Regions from separate parts of the Paucibacter sp. XJ19-41 genome, predicted to be linked through region 2. Evidence: predicted binding sites of a transcription regulator. Region 2 holds the regulator's gene; the other holds the start of a gene.
The links. The regulator HrcA, encoded in region 2, represses chaperone genes, less so after heat shock. The targets are predictions, from matches to a motif close to TTAGCACTCNNNNNNNNNGAGTGCTAA.
Positions count from the first base shown of each region.

Region 1: groES (co-chaperone GroES) is a predicted target of HrcA. The motif match lies at 1,820-1,846, and genes of this name have one in related genera.

Region 1 is NZ_JAQOWX010000008.1:72,488-79,657, forward strand. It holds gene groL (chaperonin GroEL) at 1-1,381, opposite strand, end outside; gene groES (co-chaperone GroES) at 1,431-1,721, opposite strand; gene PO768_RS03785 (hypothetical protein) at 1,992-2,237, shown strand; gene PO768_RS03790 (hypothetical protein) at 2,279-2,473, opposite strand; gene PO768_RS03795 (hypothetical protein) at 2,533-2,967, shown strand; gene PO768_RS03800 (hypothetical protein) at 2,999-3,508, opposite strand; gene PO768_RS03805 (DUF3309 family protein) at 3,768-3,926, shown strand; gene PO768_RS03810 (DHA2 family efflux MFS transporter permease subunit) at 3,934-5,343, opposite strand; gene PO768_RS03815 (SDR family oxidoreductase) at 5,357-6,058, opposite strand; gene PO768_RS03820 (TetR/AcrR family transcriptional regulator) at 6,154-6,756, opposite strand; partial or broken gene PO768_RS03825 (GlxA family transcriptional regulator) at 6,851-7,170, opposite strand, start outside.
Region 2 is NZ_JAQOWX010000144.1:2,711-12,240, forward strand. It holds gene PO768_RS25140 (tRNA-uridine aminocarboxypropyltransferase) at 1-481, opposite strand, end outside; gene PO768_RS25145 (hypothetical protein) at 515-817, opposite strand; gene PO768_RS25150 (DUF1428 domain-containing protein) at 1,041-1,409, opposite strand; gene PO768_RS25155 (hypothetical protein) at 2,076-2,630, shown strand; gene PO768_RS25160 (hypothetical protein) at 2,623-3,366, shown strand; tRNA gene PO768_RS25165 (tRNA-Ile) at 3,472-3,548, opposite strand; gene hrcA (heat-inducible transcriptional repressor HrcA) at 3,638-4,663, opposite strand; gene PO768_RS25175 (NAD kinase) at 4,733-5,608, shown strand; gene recN (DNA repair protein RecN) at 5,608-7,326, shown strand; gene rapZ (RNase adapter RapZ) at 7,323-8,219, shown strand; gene PO768_RS25190 (hypothetical protein) at 8,224-8,532, opposite strand; gene mutY (A/G-specific adenine glycosylase) at 8,572-9,530, opposite strand, start outside.

The DNA.
Region 1 (7,170 bases), on a different contig from region 2:
CGCCACCGGCGTTGTAGACGATCTCGCGCAGCGGGGCTTCGATGGCCTTCAGCACCAGCTTGATGCCGGCGTCTTGATCGGCGTTGTCGCCCTTGATCTCGCCAGCGGCTTGCTTGGCGCGCAGCAGGGCCACGCCACCACCGGCCACGATGCCTTCTTCAACGGCGGCACGGGTTGCGTGCAGCGCATCTTCGACGCGGGCCTTCTTTTCCTTCATTTCGACTTCGGTGGCGGCGCCAACCTTGATCACGGCAACACCGCCGGCCAGCTTGGCCACGCGCTCTTGCAGCTTCTCACGGTCGTAGTCGCTGGTGGCTTCCTCGATCTGGATGCGCACTTGCTTCACACGAGCCTCGATGTCGGCAGCGGCGCCAGCACCGTCGATGATGGTGGTGTTTTCCTTGCCCACTTCGACGCGCTTGGCCTGGCCCAGATCGGCCAGCGTGACCTTCTCCAGCGTCAGGCCGACTTCTTCGGCGATGACCTTGCCGCCGGTCAGGATGGCGATGTCTTCCAGCATGGCCTTGCGACGGTCGCCGAAGCCCGGAGCCTTGACGGCCACGACCTTCAGGATGCCGCGGATGGTGTTGACCACCAGGGTCGCCAGCGCTTCGCCTTCGACTTCTTCAGCGATGATCAGCAGCGGACGGCCGGCCTTGGCCACTTGCTCCAGCGTGGGCAGCAGGTCGCGGATGTTCGAGATCTTCTTGTCGAACAGCAGGACAAAGGGGTTGTCCAGCAGCGCGGCTTGCTTCTCGGGGTTGTTGATGAAGTAGGGCGACAGGTAGCCGCGGTCGAACTGCATGCCTTCGACGACGTCCAGCTCGCTGTCCAGGCTCTTGCCGTCTTCGACGGTGATGACGCCTTCCTTGCCGACCTTGTCCATCGCCTCGGCGATGATGCGGCCCACTTCCACATCGCTATTGGCCGAGATCGTGCCAACCTGAGCGATTTCCTTGGAGGTGGTGGTGGCCTTCGAGGCGGCCTTCAGCTGGGCGACCAGGGCCGTGACGGCCTTGTCGATACCGCGCTTCAGGTCCATCGGGTTCATGCCGGCGGCCACGTACTTCATGCCTTCGCGCACGATGGCCTGGGCCAGCACGGTGGCGGTGGTGGTGCCGTCACCGGCGTTGTCCGAGGTCTTGGAAGCGACTTCCTTGACCATCTGGGCGCCCATGTTCTGCAGCTTGTCCTTCAGCTCGATTTCCTTGGCCACGGACACACCGTCCTTGGTCACGGTGGGGGCGCCGAAGGAGCGCTCGAGCACCACATTGCGGCCCTTGGGGCCCAGGGTCACCTTGACCGCGTTGGCCAGGATGTTCACGCCTTCAACCATGCGAGCACGAGCTTCGCCGCCAAAGATTACGTCTTTTGCTGCCATGTGTATTTCTCCGAATTCTTTAAGGTGTCAGATCTTGGGGTGCGCCGACTTACTTGGCGACAACAGCAAACAGATCTTCTTCGCGCATCACCAGCAGTTCGTCGCCGTCGACCTTGACGGTCTGGCCGCTGTACTTGCCGAACAGCACGCGGTCGCCGACGGCCACGTTCAGGGCGATGAAGTCGCCCTTCTCATTGCGCTTGCCCGGGCCCACGGCCAGGACTTCGCCCTGATCGGGCTTCTCTGCGGCGTTGTCGGGGATGACGATGCCAGAGGCGGTCTTGGTTTCTTGTTCCAGACGCTTGACGATCACACGATCGTGCAGAGGACGCAGTTTCATTTCATCTCCTTGAGAGTGGTGCTAGATCTATGGGTGCACTGTGAATCGAGCACCCATTCACATGCGAAGACCCGTCATGGCGAAGCCGTTTCGGATCGTTAGCACTCTATCTTGGTGAGTGCTAGCAGACGGAGTATAGGGTTGTGCCGAGGGCTTTCAAGAGGGGCGGGCATGAATCTGCCGAAACAGTGGCCGCGGCCGGGGCTAGACTCGGTCGTGGGCTGTAGGCCCGCTGCCTCATCCACTCCCTGCAACCGACTGGAGATCAGCATGAAGCTACGTTCCTACCTTGCTGCGGCCGCCTTGATGGCCTCCAGCGCGGCGTTTGCCTTTCATTGCCCCGCCGACATGAAGAAGATCGACGAGGTGCTGGCCAAGAGCCCCAAGCTCACGGCCGAGCAGATCGGTGATGTGAAGAAGCTGCGCGCCGACGGCGAAGCCTTGCACAAGGCCGGCAAGCATCAGGAGTCGGTCGACACGCTGGCCAAGGCGATGAAGATCCTCGACATCAAATAGAGCCCCTCCCGGCCGTCGCAACAGGGGCCGGGGCCCTGCCGCTAGCTCTTCGGCGTGGCGGGCTTGTCGACCGGCCCATCCGCCCCGGTATTGCCCAGCTCCGGATGGCTGCGATTGACATCGCCCGGTGCCTCCGGGCCGGTCTGCCCCGTCTCGCCGAGACGATGGTCTTCGTTGTCGTGCTCGAGTCCGCCCTGCAGGCCGGGCGGAAAGTCCTGCTGTCTGCGTCCACTCATGATGCAAGCTCCTCGGAAATCCATGCTTCGCGACAGGCCCAGTATGGAGGGATATGAAAATGGAGCAAACCCTCCCGACACCAGCCATGCAAAAAGATCCCTGCCAAGCCCTGCGCATCGCGCTTCTCGACCTGCATCGCGTGCTGGTCGAGTTGGAGCGGCGCCAGTACGAGAAACAGCACGGCCGGCAGTCGTCCGGCGACTTCCTGCAGGTGATGGCCTATGCCGATGAGATGCGTTGGCTCGAACCGCTGAGCCGTCTGATCGTGATGCTGGACGAGGCGCTGGACGGTGACGGCGACGCCCTCTCGGCCCCGGCGGCCGTGGCCCAGCGCGCCCGCGAGCTGCTGAGCCTGGACCGGCACAGCAGCGAGCTCTTCACGACGCGCTATCTCTGGCATTTCGATGCGGCGCCGGAGTTGGTGCAAGCGCATGCGTTGGCGCTGGCGGCGCTCAAGCGTGCCGGGTCGTCGGTCCCACAAACTAGGACCTGAGCGCTCGCGCCCGGCGGCCGGCTTCGTTCGTTCAGGCGCTGATCGGCCGGCTGGCCGTGCGGCGCGCCGCACGCAGCCGGCGCACCTGCAGCGTGGCGCCGATCAGGAACAGCAGGAAGATCACACCGACCACCTTCTCGAGCTTCGGGTCCTCCGGGCTGCTGAACAGCGGTGCGCCGCTGGGCAGGCGGGTGAAGGTTTCGGTGACGCCGGGGATCATGTGGAAGAACACCGTCAGCGAGTAGCTGACCGTCTGCACATAGGGCGCGGCGTGGCCCAGCAGCCGGCTGCGGCCGGCCACGGTGGCCAGGCCCAGTACCAGCAGGGTCACGATGCCCAGCACATGGGGCTTGCCGAAGCCGCCGTGCTCGAAGATGCCGAAGCCGGTCAGGCAGGTCAGCACCGTGGCCCAGATATAGAGCTTGCCGACCGGCCGGTCCGGCAGGATGGCCCTGTCGCGCAGCAGGGCGACCAGGGCGGCGGCCAGCGCCACCAGGCTGATCAGGGTGTGGATGAAGCCGAGCGTCGTCAGTCCGAACATGGGGTTCTCCTTGAGGCGATGAGGTTCAGCGCCGAGCTTGGGTTGCCGTGGGCTGACCATGCCCCAGTTTCGCCTTCTTTGGATCCGTCGTGTGGCCTGCCGCCGGCTCGGCCGTAAGAGGCAGACAAGGGTGTTTCCTACCTGTGTAGGACGCCAACCCGGCCGCGACCCGCTACCAGACTACGCCCGATGGCGTATCCGGACTACCGTCGGTCGGCCGGGGCGGCCCTACTGTCGAGGTCTTCATAAGGAGACCTTCATGGCACTCAGCACCATCCTGCTCATCGTCCTCGTCCTGTTCCTGATCGGCGCGCTGCCCTCCTGGCCGCACAGCCGCAACTGGGGCTATGGCCCCAGCGGCGGCCTGGGACTGATCGTCGTGATCCTGATCGTCCTGCTGCTGCTGGGACGGATCTAGGCCTTGCTCAGGCCTTCGCCGCCGGCTTGGTATTGACCGCCAGGCACAGCAGGCCGGTCAACAGGGCCAGGCCCACATGCAGGGCGTAGACCGCGTCGAAGTCGGCGCGCTGCAGCTGCGCATGGCCGAGCAGCAGCACGGTCAGCGCCACACCCAGCACTGCGCCGATCTGGCGCGTGGCCTGGTTGACGGCGCTGCCGACCGCGTAGTGCTGGGCCGGCAGCCCCATCACCGCCGCGCCCGACAGCGAGGGCAGCACCATGCCGACGCCGATGCCGCTGAGCAGCAGGCCCGGCAGCCATTGCGTCAGATAGGCCGGCTCGACGCCCGGCACCAGTAAGAACCACAGGCCGCTGCAGGCATAGACCAGCGCACCGCCGACCAGAAAGGGCCGGTGGCCATGCCGGGCCGCGAGCCGGCCGGTCAGGATGGCCGAAGGCATCACCAGCAGCGGGCCCGGGGTCACGGCCAGGCCGGCCTGCGGCAGGCTGTAATGCCAGATCTGCGCCATGTAGAAGAAGAAGGTGAAGAACATCATCGCGAACGCGGTGCCAAAGGCCAGCGTCGCCAGGTTCACATAGCGGTAGGTCCGGCTGCGGAACAGTGCCAGGTCCAGCAGCGGCGCCGGCGCATGGCGGGCCCACAGCACAAAGCCGATCAGCGCCACCAGGCCCAGCGCGCCGGCCATCAGCAGCTCGTCGCGCCGCCAGCTCGGCGACTCCGACTGTACGATGGCCAAGGTGATCGCGCCGACCCCGACGATCAGCAGGCTCATGCCCACCAGATCCAGCGGTCGCCGCGCCTCGGGCCGGCGCACCTCGCCCAGCAGCCGCGCGCCGAACCACAGCGACAGCGCGCCCAGCGGCAGGTTCAGATAGAAGGCCCAGGGCCAGCCGATGCTGTCGACCACCAGCGAACCGAGGCTGGGCCCGACCGCCGCCGCCAGCGCGCCGACCGCCCCCCACAAGCTCACCGCCACCGCGCGCCGCGAGGCCGGAAACGCCGCCAGCACCAGCGACAGCGAGGCCGGCGTCAGCAGCGCCGCGCCGATGGCCTGCAGCACGCGCGCCGCGATCAGCCAGCCGACGCTGCCGGCCATACCGCAGGCCGCCGAGGCCGCCAGGAACAGCACGACACCGATCATGAAGACGCGCTTGCGGCCGTGCGCATCGGCCAGGCCGCCGGACGGGATCAGCATCGCCGCATAGACCACCGTGTAGGCATTCAGCACCCAGGACATATCGGCCGCCGTCGCCGCCGGAAAGGCGGCCCGCAGGCTGCCGAAGGCGGCGAACAGCAGAGTGCTGTCCAGCGAGACCAGGAAGACGGCGACGCTGGCAATCCAGAACACCGGCCAGGGTGAACGGGTGCCGCCGGCGTCAGCGGGCGGGGTGGCGGTGGCGGCGAGGCTGCTCATGGCTTGGGGCCGCTCAGTGCGACAAGGCCTGCAGATAGACGCCGGCCGCCAGGCCCTGCTTGACCTGGCGCGTGACTTCGTCGGCCAGCACCTCGGTGGCGCCGGCGGCCAGGCCGTCGAAGGCCTGGGCAACCACGGCCTCAGGCGTGGTCTTGGGCACATCGAGGCCCTGGGTCAGGTCGGTGTCGACAAAGCCCATATGCAGGCCGGTCACCAGCGTGCCCTGGCCGCTGAGTTCCTGGCGCAGGCCATTGGTCAGCGCCCAGGCTGCCGACTTGGTCGCACCATAGGTGGCCAGCAGGGGCCCATTGATCCAGCTGGCGATCGACAGCACGTTCAGCAAGGCGCCGCCGCCATTGGTGGCCAGCACCGGCGCGAAGGCGCGGGCCATGCGCAGCGGACCGAAGTAGTTGGTGTCCATCTGGCGTTGCGCGGCCTCGATCGCATCGGGCGCGAGGAAGCCGCCCAAGGTGGCGATGCCGGCGTTGTTGATCAGGATGCTGACATCGCTGCACTGCGCCGCGACCGCCGCGATGTTCTCGGCATTGCTGACATCGAGCCGTATCGGCACGACGCCGGGCAGGCTGATGCTGCCCGGGTCGCGGGCGGCTGCGTAGACCTTGCGCGCGCCGCGGGCCAGGGCTTCGCGGGCAAAGGCCAGACCGAGGCCGCGATTGGCGCCGGTGATCAAAACAACGGAGTTTTCGAGCTTCATGGTGGGTCTTTCAGGCAAGGGGGTTGAGTGGAGATATGACGATCGTCATAAATTGAGGCGAAAGCAAGTCTCTGATGCCGGGGCTTGCGCTGTTCCTAAGGGGAGAGGGCGGACCGGGTCTTCTGCCCGTGACGGGCCAGCAAGGCCTGGCGATTGGCGGCCAGCAGCGCATGGCCGTCGGCGTTGTCGCCCAGCGCGCGGGCCAGTTGCAGCGCGCCGACCAGGCTGCTGACGATGACGCGGGCCTGGTCCGCATCGGCAGAGGGCAGCACCTGCTGCACCCGCGTCATCAGGGCTTGGACCCGGCTGCGCCCGGCCTCCAGCACCTCGGCCGACTGGCGCGGCATCTCCGAGGCCAGCGCCGCCACCGGGCAGCCGGCCTCGGGGGCGGCCAGATGGGCGGGTGACAGATAGCCCTCGACCAGCGCGACAAAGGGGTCGCTGCCGTGTTGCCCGGCCTTGGCCAAACGCGAAGTGAGCCTGCGCTCACTGTCACGGCCCGCCCATTCCATGGCCTCGGCCAGCATCGCGTCGCGGGAGGAGAAGTGGGCGTAAAAGCCGCCATGGGTCAGGCCGGCCTGCTTCATCAGATCGGCCACGCCGATGCCACCGTAGCCGACGCGCCGGATCTCGCGCGCCGCTGTCTCGAGGATGCGCTCGTGGGTCAGTTCCTTGCGGCTGGGCGTGCTGGCGGTCACTTGGCTTTGTTTGTAAATATGATGATCGTCATATTAGGCTGCGACCAGCGGCCGCGTCAAGCGCCTTGTCGGGTTCAGGGCTTTTGCCGGCCGCTCAACAGCGGGCGGCGGCGCGGCGGGCCCGGCGCAGCTGCTGGTCCGAGCTGAAGCCGGCTTGCAGCGCTGCCTGGCTGGCCGCGAGGCCGGCGGCCTGCGCCTGGCGGGCTCGTTCGAGCCGTATCGCCTGCAGATAGTGCAGCGGCGTCACGCCGGCATGGGCGGCGAACAGCCGGCTCAGATGGCGCGGCGTCACATGGGCGGCCTCGGCCATGCGGGCCAGGCTCCAGTCCTCGGCCGGGTCGGTGCAGATCGCGTCCTGCACGCGGTGCAGGGCCGGGTGCAGATGGTGGCGGTGCGCCAGCATGGGTGACAGCT
Region 2 (9,530 bases):
CCAGATAGGGGCTTTTGCGGAAGATCTTGCGCGCCTCGGACCAGGTGCCGTCCAGCAGCACGAACAGCGGGCGGCGCCCGTCGGACGACGGCGGCGCGGGCTCGCTGACCACCCGCTCGGGCGCCGCCACGAACTCGCCGGGAAACACCAGATAGGGCTGCCACTGCGGATCGGCCAGCAAGGCCGGCAGCGCCGGATCAACAGCGACGCGGGACCAGGCGAAAGCGTGGGTCTGCGGAAGCACATCGGCCACCAGCCAGCCGGTGTTGCTGGGCTTGAGCGGCTCGAACTCGGCCATGATCAGGCACAGGGCCGAGCGCGGCGGTGCCGCCAGCTGCGGCCGCAGCGCACACATGCAGTGGCTGGGAATCAGGCGGCAGCGCGCACAGCGCTCCTTGCGGGGCGTGCCGCGATCGAGATGAGGGCGGGTGCTGCTGTGCGCGAGGCAGGCGGCACGCAGGCGGGAAACGGCATGGGGCATGCCGGGCAGTCTAGGGGCTGCCGGCGCCCCGGCTCAATCGCTCCAGCTGAGCATGGGGCCGAGCCGGCGCTGCGCGATGAAGACCGCCTCGCGCAGCGACAGCGCGGCACCGCCGTTGTGCCAGTCGGCATGGGGCAGGTCGAAGAGCACGTAGTAGCAGTCGGCGACGCGGTCGCGCGCGAGCTCGGGCGGGTCGTCGTCATCGCCGCTGCCCATGAGCAGGTGGTGGTGCACGATGCGGACATGGCAGGCGCTGACCCCGCCATGAAACCACAGGCCCTGCTTGACGCAGGGCAGGCGCTCGAGATCCTTGTTGTCCAGGTCTTCGGCCTCCATTGGGGGTCGCTGTGCGACTCAGGGGCTGAACAGTTCTGATGAAGGACCTGCAAGCAGGTAGGGGCGCGGCCGGTTCTTGATCCTCGCCCTGCCCGTCTTATTCAGGCCCGCCGTGCAGCGTATCAAGGCTTGCATGACCCTGTCGACCTATGTCGCCGACTTGCCGGCGCGCGAACAGGGAGTGTCGGCCGACTGGATGCTGGCGCCCCGGCGACACCCCTGTTCAGGCCTTCACTTCGACCACCTGCTCGAAGCCGCCGAAGATCATGCGTTTGCCGTCGAAGGGCATCGGCGGGTTGCCGGGTGTGGAGGGATCCATGCGCGGGTCTTCCATCATCTTCTTCATGCCTGCGTCGCGCGTGGCCTTGTCCGGCCATTCGACCCACGAAAAAGCCACCGTCTCCTCGGCCGTGGCCTGGACTGCGCGGCGGAAGTCGGTGACTTTGCCGTCGGGAACATCGTCGCCCCAGGCTTCGATCACACGGATCGCGCCGAGCTCGATGAATAGCGAATCGAAATGACGCGCGTGCTCTATGAACTGCTGCTTGTTGGCGGTGGGGACCGCGATCACGAAACCATCGATGTATGGCATGTCTTCACTCCTGTTCAGTTGAACGCTCGGCGCGCCCACCTGAGGGGGCGCCTCGCATCCCATCGACGAATGACCGGCATCCATATCGACATAGCACGCCGGCAGGGAGGACAAGCCTATTCGGAAGAATGACAGCCGGGTCAGCCGTCGCGGCGCCCTCAGCGTAGACGCTTCGCCCTTGCAGGTCACGCTCGAGCGTGCCGGACGGCCGTTTCGCTGTGGCGGCTCACTCGACCGCGCGGCAAAGCAAAGCTGAGATGTGATCGGGCTCGGGCTCGGACTCGAGCATTCTGCGCTCAGGAGCCACGCGAATTCCGGCCCGCTGCCCCCTGATCTGGACTGACGCCTGATCGCCCAGCCTGTGTCCATCTTGGAGACGCTGCGCCCTGCCTGGGCCGCCGCCACGGCGGCAAGGAAAGGCGAAAAGGGTAAACCGCCTCAAGCGGAACCCGACTGGGTACCCTTCTTTCACCGCAAAGCCTGAATTTGGCCGCAAGAATCTTCCCATCGCCTCGACCCCTTGTGGCTATCCCCGATGAACAATGGGGCCCAAGGCAACCGAGCACCCAGAAGATTCCCCGGCACATATTCGATAAAACATGACCCATTGACACGAATGATTTGACTCATAAAATGATCGAATATCATCCACAGGAGTCATTAGTTATGAGCTCTGACGCAGCAAAGGAATTCGGCGCCATCCAGGCCATCCACGGCGCGCTTGCGCCGCTCGACGAAGAAGCCCAGATGCGCGTCCTGACGTACATCGCAAGCCTGCTCGGGATCAACCCGAAGTTCGCTGGCGGTCGCGCCGCACCCCATGCCGCGTCCCCTGCGGCGGACACCGCCCCTACGGCCGGCAACGAGCCCGAGTCAGGTGGTGCGGATGCGACGCCGAAGAGCCCAGCGACTTACGGCACGTTCGCGGAGCTCTACGCCGCAGCCAATCCCAAGACCAATGCAGAGAAAGCGCTGGTGGTTGGCTACTGGCTGCAAGTCTGTGAGGCGGCCGAGAGCTTCAACGCAGCCCAGGCCAACAAAGAGTTGACGCACCTCGGACACAAGCTCGCGAACATCACCGACGCGATTGACCAGATGAAGAACCAGAAGCCGATGCTCATGCTGCAACTCAAGAAGAGCGGCAGCAGCCAGCAAGCGCGCAAGCTCTACAAGGTCAGCCACGAAGGCATCAAGCGCGTGGAGGCAATGATCCGTGGATGAGGCCCGCCTCGCAGATGCGCTGAAGGGCCTGCTCGGCCCTACTCTGTCTGCCGATTTGGCTGCCGATCTAGTGAAGATTCGACGCGACTGTGCGACTCGAACACTTGAGCGCGCCGGCCCCGGGAAGTTCGTGGAGACATTCGTTCAGTGCCTTCAGTTCATCGACACCGGGACATTCGAGGCAAAGCCGAGTGTCGATGACTACCTTGGCAAGAAGGTCGAGAACACCGCGTTGCACGAAGGGCTCCGTATCTGCGCGGCTCGCGTTGCGCGCTCGATGTACACCTTCCGCAACAAGCGAAACATCGCACACAAGAACGACGTTGATACGAACAGCCACGACTTGGCCTATGCCCACCAAGGTGCGGCCTGGATAACGGCCGAACTGCTTCGCCATGCCACGGGCATCTCAATGCAGGCAGCCGGGGCGTTGATCGCGCTGGTGCAGGCTCCCGTCGGCACGCTTGTCGAGGAGATCGCCGGCACGCGGCTCATTCACGCCGATGTTCCGGTGAAGGCTGAAATCCTGATCCTTTTGCATAGCCACTATCCGGACGTGACGCCTGTGGACTCGGTGCTTAAGAGCCTGAGCCGCCGCAGCCCCGGTACGGTCCGCAATCGCCTGCGTGACCTCCATGTCGAGAAGCTCGCTCATGGAGATGCCAAGGCGGGATACCGACTGACACAAGCCGGTCACGCGGCAGCGGTGGCGGAAATCAAGGCGCTGACCCTCTAGCAGCGAACCCCGCCGAACCCCATCCGGGGTCCGATTCGGGGTCCAATCAGAACTGGACCAACGCGCCAACCTGCACGCAAGCCCTTGTCCTGATTGATTTATTTTTGGTAGGCCGTGCAGGACTTGAACCTGCGACCAAAGGATTATGAGTCCTCTGCTCTAACCAACTGAGCTAACGGCCCCCTGGGGGAATACCGGCCTTGCACCGGAAACCGCGCATTGTATAGGCGCGGTCGCGACCTCTGCCCGATGCGCTGCGCGGCCTGTTCGTCTACTTCTGCGACAGCGCGTTCGTCACCATCCGCGAGGTGATGTCGACGATCTGGATCATGCGGTCGTACGCCATACGGGTCGGGCCGATCACGCCGAGGGTGCCGACCACCTGGCCGTCGACCTCGTAGGGGGCGGAGACGATGGACAGCTCCTCGAAGGGCACGACTTGGCTCTCGCCGCCGATATAGATGCGCACACCCTCGGCGCGGCTGGAGACATCGAGCAGGCGCATCAGCTGGGTCTTCTGCTCGAAAACATCGAACAGGCGGCGCAAGCTGCCCATATCGTTGCTGAAGTCCTGCATCGTCAGCAGATTGCGTTCGCCGGAGATCACGACGCGCTCTTCCTCGTGCTCCAGCGCCTCGGTGCCGACCTGCACGGCCGCGCTCATCAGCCGGCCGATCTCGCCGCGCAGCGCATCGACCTCGCTCTTGATGCGCTCGCGCACCGCCTCCAGGCTCAGGCCGGCATAGTGGGCATTGAGCCGGTTGCTGGCCTCGGCGAGCTCGGGCTGGGTCAGGTCTTGCGCGGTGAAGATCACGCGGTTCTGCACATCGCCGTCGGGCGAGACCATGATGACCAGCACCCGGCGTTCGCCCAGGCGCAGGAACTCGATGTGATGGAACACGCTGGGCTTGCGCGGCGCGGTGACGACGCCGACAAAGCTGGACAGATTGGACAGCAGCTGGGCCGCGCTGGCGATCACGCGCTGCGGCTGGTCGGGCTGCAGCTGCGAGCTTTCGATGGGCCGCAGGTCGGCGCCGACGATGGAGGCGGGCTGGGCCGTCAGCATGGTGTCGACGAACAGCCGGTAGCCACGCGCGGTCGGGATGCGGCCGGCGCTGGTGTGCGGGCTGGCGATCAGACCCAGCTCCTCCAGGTCGGCCATCACATTGCGTATCGTCGCCGGGCTCAGCTCCAGGCCCGAGGCCTTGGACAGCGTGCGCGAACCCACGGGCTGGCCGTCCGCGATATAGCGTTCGACCAGGGTTTTCAGCAGTGATTTGGAGCGCTCGTCGAGCATGGTTTTCATTGTACGGACTACCGCGCCCGAGTCAGCGTGTGTTCACATCGCTGTGGTGTAATTCTGCGCATGGCCAAGCGTTTTCAACATGTCGCGATCGTGGGCAAGCATCAGGCCCGGGGTATACGCCCGGTACTCGAGGAAATTGCCGACTTCGTGACCGGCCTGGGGCTGGATGTCTCGCTGGAGCGCGACACCGCGCTGAATACCGGCATTACCGACTTCGAAGCCCTGTCCAACGAGGAGATGGGCGCGCGCTGCGACCTGGCCATCGTCGTCGGCGGCGACGGCACGATGCTGGGCTTTGCCCGCGAGATGGCCCGCTACGGCACGCCGCTGGTGGGCATCAACCAGGGCCGGCTGGGCTTCATCACCGACATCTCGGTCGAGAAATTCCGCGAGGCGCTGGCGCCGATACTGGCCGGCGACTTCGAGATGGAGCAGCGCGCAATGCTGGAAGGCGCGGTCTGGCGCGACGGCGAGGTGATCTTCTCGGGCCTGGCGCTCAACGATGTGGTGGTCAGCCGGGGCGCGACGGCCAGCATGGTGGAGATCAAGGTCGATGTGGGCGACGAGTTCGTTGCCAATATGCGGGCCGACGGCGTGATCGTCGCCTCGCCCACCGGCTCGACCGCCTACTCGCTGTCCTCGGGCGGGCCCATCCTGCACCCCAGCATCGCCGGCTGGGTCTTGGTGCCGATTGCCTCGCATGCCTTGTCCAACCGCCCCATCGTGCTGCCCGATACCGGCGAGGTCAGGCTGGAGATCGTGGCCGGCCGCGATGCCAGCGTCAATTTCGATATGCAAAGCCTGGCCAGCCTGCTGCACGGCGACCGCATCACGGTGCGGCGCTCGGCCCACAAGGTCTGCTTTCTGCATCCGCAGGGCTGGAGTTATTACGCGACCTTGCGCCGCAAGCTGCGCTGGTACGAGGGAGTGTCCTGATGCTGCGCCGACTGAGCCTGCGCGATTTCGTCATCGTGCCGGAGCTGGAGCTCGACTTCGCCGGCGGCTTCGCCGTGCTCACCGGCGAAACCGGCGCCGGCAAGTCCATCCTGGTCGATGCCTTGCAGCTGGCGCTGGGCAGCCGTGGTGACGCCGGCGTGGTGCGCGAAGGCGCGGCGCGGGCCGAGATCAGCGCCGAATTCGACTGCCCGGCCCGTCTGAACAGCTGGCTGGACGAGGCCGGCTTCGACAAGGGCGACAGCCTGCTGCTGCGCCGCGTCATCGATGCCCAGGGCAAGAGCCGCGCCTGGATCAATGGCAGCGCGGCCACCGTGGCCCAGCTGCGCGAGACGGCCGACAGCCTGCTCGACATCCATGGCCAGCATGCCTGGCAAGGCCTGACCCGCCCGGCCTCGGTGCGCGCGCTGCTGGACGCTTTCGCCGGCCTCGACAGCGCGCCGCTGGGCCAGGCCTATGCGCAATGGAAGCTGCTCAGCGAACGGCTGGAGGCCGCGCAGACCCGCTCAGGCGAGCTGGGCCGCGAGCGCGAACGCCTGGCCTGGCAGATCGACGAGCTGGCCAAGCTCTCGCCCGGCGCCCACGAGTGGGACGAGCTCAATAGCGAGCACCAGCGTCTCTCGCATGCCGCCGCGCTGATGGAGGGCGCGCGAGCCGCGCTGGAGGCCATCGAAGGCGGCTCCGGCGAGGCCGAACAGAGTGCCGAGAGCCTGACCGAGCAGGCGCTGGACAAGCTGCAGCAGGTGCTGGACTACGACAGCACGCGCCTGGCACCGGCGGTCGAGGCGCTGCAGGGCGCGCAGGCCCAGCTGCGCGATGCGGCACACACCCTGTCCACCTATCTGCACGGCGCTGATCTGGAGCCCGAGCGGCTGCAGGAACTGGACGAGCGCCTGTCGGCCTGGATGAGCCTAGCGCGGCGCTACCGCCGCCCACCGGCAGAGCTGCCGGCCCTGCTCTCGCAATGGCGGGCCGAGCTGGCGGCGCTGGACGAGGCCAGCGATCTGGCCGCGCTGGAGAAAAGTCTGACTGCGGCCCGCAGTGCCTTCGAGCGCGAGGCCAGGCGCGTCAGCCAGGAACGCGGCAAGGCCGCGCCCCAGCTGGCCGCCGCCGTCACGCAGGCGATGCAGCAGCTGGGCATGGCCGGCGGCGCCTTCGAGGTGGCCTTGCTGGCGCAAGACCAGCCGCAGAGCTTCGGCCTTGAATCGGTGGAATTCATGGTGGCCGGCCATGCCGGCAGCACACCGCGGCCGTTGGCCAAGGTGGCCTCGGGCGGCGAGCTCTCCCGCATCGCGCTGGCGATCGCGGTGACGACCAGCCAGCTTGAGCAGGACGGCGCGGGCACGCTGATCTTCGACGAGATCGACGCCGGCGTCGGCGGCGCGGTGGCCGAGACCGTGGGCCGGCTGATGAAGCAGCTGGGCCGCGAGCGCCAGGTGCTGGCCGTCACCCACCTGCCCCAGGTGGCCGCCTGCGCCGACCATCACTACCTGGTCTCCAAGGCCTTGCGCGCCGGCACCACCGCCAGCGAGGTGCAGGCCATTGCCGGCGAGACCCGGGTGCAGGAGATCGCCCGCATGCTGGGCGGCGAACGCCTGTCCTCGGCCAGCCTGGCCCATGCGCAGGAGATGCTGGCGCTGTCGGCGACGGGCGCACCGCGCGGCCAGCAAGATATCAAGAACAGGACGACGAAATCATGAGTGGCACGGTTCCGCAAAGCGATGTGGTGCTGGTCACCGGCATGGCCGGTGGCGGCAAGTCGGTGGCCATGCATGCGCTGGAGGACGCGGGCTTCTTCTGCGTCGACAACCTGCCGCCCGAGCTGCTGACCCCTTTCCTGGCGGTCGAGAAGCAGCGCGGTGAGCGCCGGGTCGCGATCGCGGTCGATGTGCGCAGCGAGGGCTCGCTGCCGCATCTGCTGCCGCTGATCAAGCAGCTGCGCGGCGAAGGCGTCGCGGTGCGCTCGATCTTTCTGGACGCCAATGACGAGACCCTGGTGCGGCGCTTCTCCGAGACCCGCCGCCCTCACCCGCTGCGCAGCGGGCAGCGCGACGCGGGCAGCGATGGCGGGGATGCGCACCGCGCCCTGCTCGACGCGATCTCGCTGGAGCGCGAGCTGCTGGCCGCGCTGCGCGTCGAGTCCACCGTGATCGACACCAGCCTCTTGCGCGCGGCCCAGCTGCGCGCCTGGGTGCGCGATCTGGTCTCGGTCAAGGGCGAGTCACTGACCCTGGTGTTCGAGTCCTTCGCCTTCAAGCATGGCGTGCCCAGCGATGCAGACTTCGTCTTCGATGTGCGGGTGCTGCCCAACCCCTATTACGACCGCGAGCTGCGCCCGCTGACCGGCCGCGATGCGCCGGTGGCCGACTATCTGCAGGCCCAGCCCGAGGTCAATCTGATGCTGGGCCAGATCAGCGGCTTTCTGCGCCAGTGGCTGCCCAATTTCGCCGCCGACCAGCGCAGCTATCTGACCGTTGCGATCGGCTGCACCGGTGGCCAGCACCGCTCGGTCTATCTGGTCGAGACCCTGGCCCGGCAGTTCGCCAGCCACGGCCATGTGCTGAAGCGCCACCGCGAGCTGGACGCCAAGTAGTCGCTCAGACGGCCCGCGATTCCTCGTCGCGGGCCGACATCAGCACCAGGGCGACGACGGTGACGACCGGGAACAGCAGCACCATGCCCACCGTCCAGCCCAGCAGCGGCCGGCCATCACGCTTGAGCGCCAGCGCCATATAGGTCCAGTGCGCGATCAGGCTGGCCGCCAGGCCCAGGGCCAGCAAGGTCATCTTGGCGCCGTTGACATCGTCTTCGGAGGCGCCGGCCGAGATCAGGAACCAGAGGCAGCAAGCCGCCACCAGCAGGGCGATCAGGGCGGATTCGACAGCGCTTTTGACCAGGGGCTTCATGCTTCGATGGATGATGGAATGCGGTGGCGCAGCATACGCCTAGACGATCAGCTTTTTCAACGGTGCCGGCAGCGCATAGTCAGCCAGCTTCTCACGCGCCACCCAGCGACCCGAGCCGACGACGGCCGCGCTGTCGAGCACGGCGCGGCGCGGATGCAGCACCCAGTCGAAGTGCGTCAACGCATGCTCGACCCTGGGCATCACCTCCAGCTCGGCGCCGACCAGCCGGGCCTGGCTCAGCATCGCCTGCTCGTCGTCGAACATCGGCAGCGTCCACAGGCCGGCCCACACGCCGGTGTCGGGGCGCTGCTGCAGCAAGACCTGACCCTCATGCTCCAGCCACAGCCACCAGTTCTCGCGCCGGCCGCGCTTGAGCTTTCTGGTCTTGACCGGGTAGCGCGTCGGCTCGCCCTCGGCGCGGCCACGGCACAGCTCGCTGACCGGGCATAGCAGGCACTGCGGCGCGCGCGCGGCGCACAGGCTGGCGCCCAGATCCATCAGGCCCTGGGTATAGGCGCCGATATCGGCGGCCGCTGTAGGCAGCAGATCCGTCGCATGCCGCCACAGCAGCTTCTCCTGCGCGCTGCTGGCCATATCGCCGTCGAAGGCCAGCAGCCGGCTCAGCACCCGCTTGACGTTGCCGTCCAGGATCGCGACCCGCTCGCCGAAGCAGAAGGCAGCGATCGCTGCGGCGGTCGAGCGGCCGATGCCGGGCAGCTCCTGCAGCTGCGCCGCGCTGGGCGGGAACAGGCCGCCGTGCTGCTGAGCCACGGCCACCGCGCAGCGATGCAGATTGCGTGCGCGGCTGTAATAGCCCAGGCCGGCCCACATCGCCAGCACCTCGTCCAGACTGGCCCCCGCCAGATCGACGACGCTGGGAAAGCGTTCGAGAAAGCGCTGGTAATAGCCCAGCACCGTGCTCACCTGGGTCTGCTGCAGCATGATCTCGGACAGCCAGACGCGGTAGGGGTCGCGGGTGTTCTGCCAGGGCAGGGCAT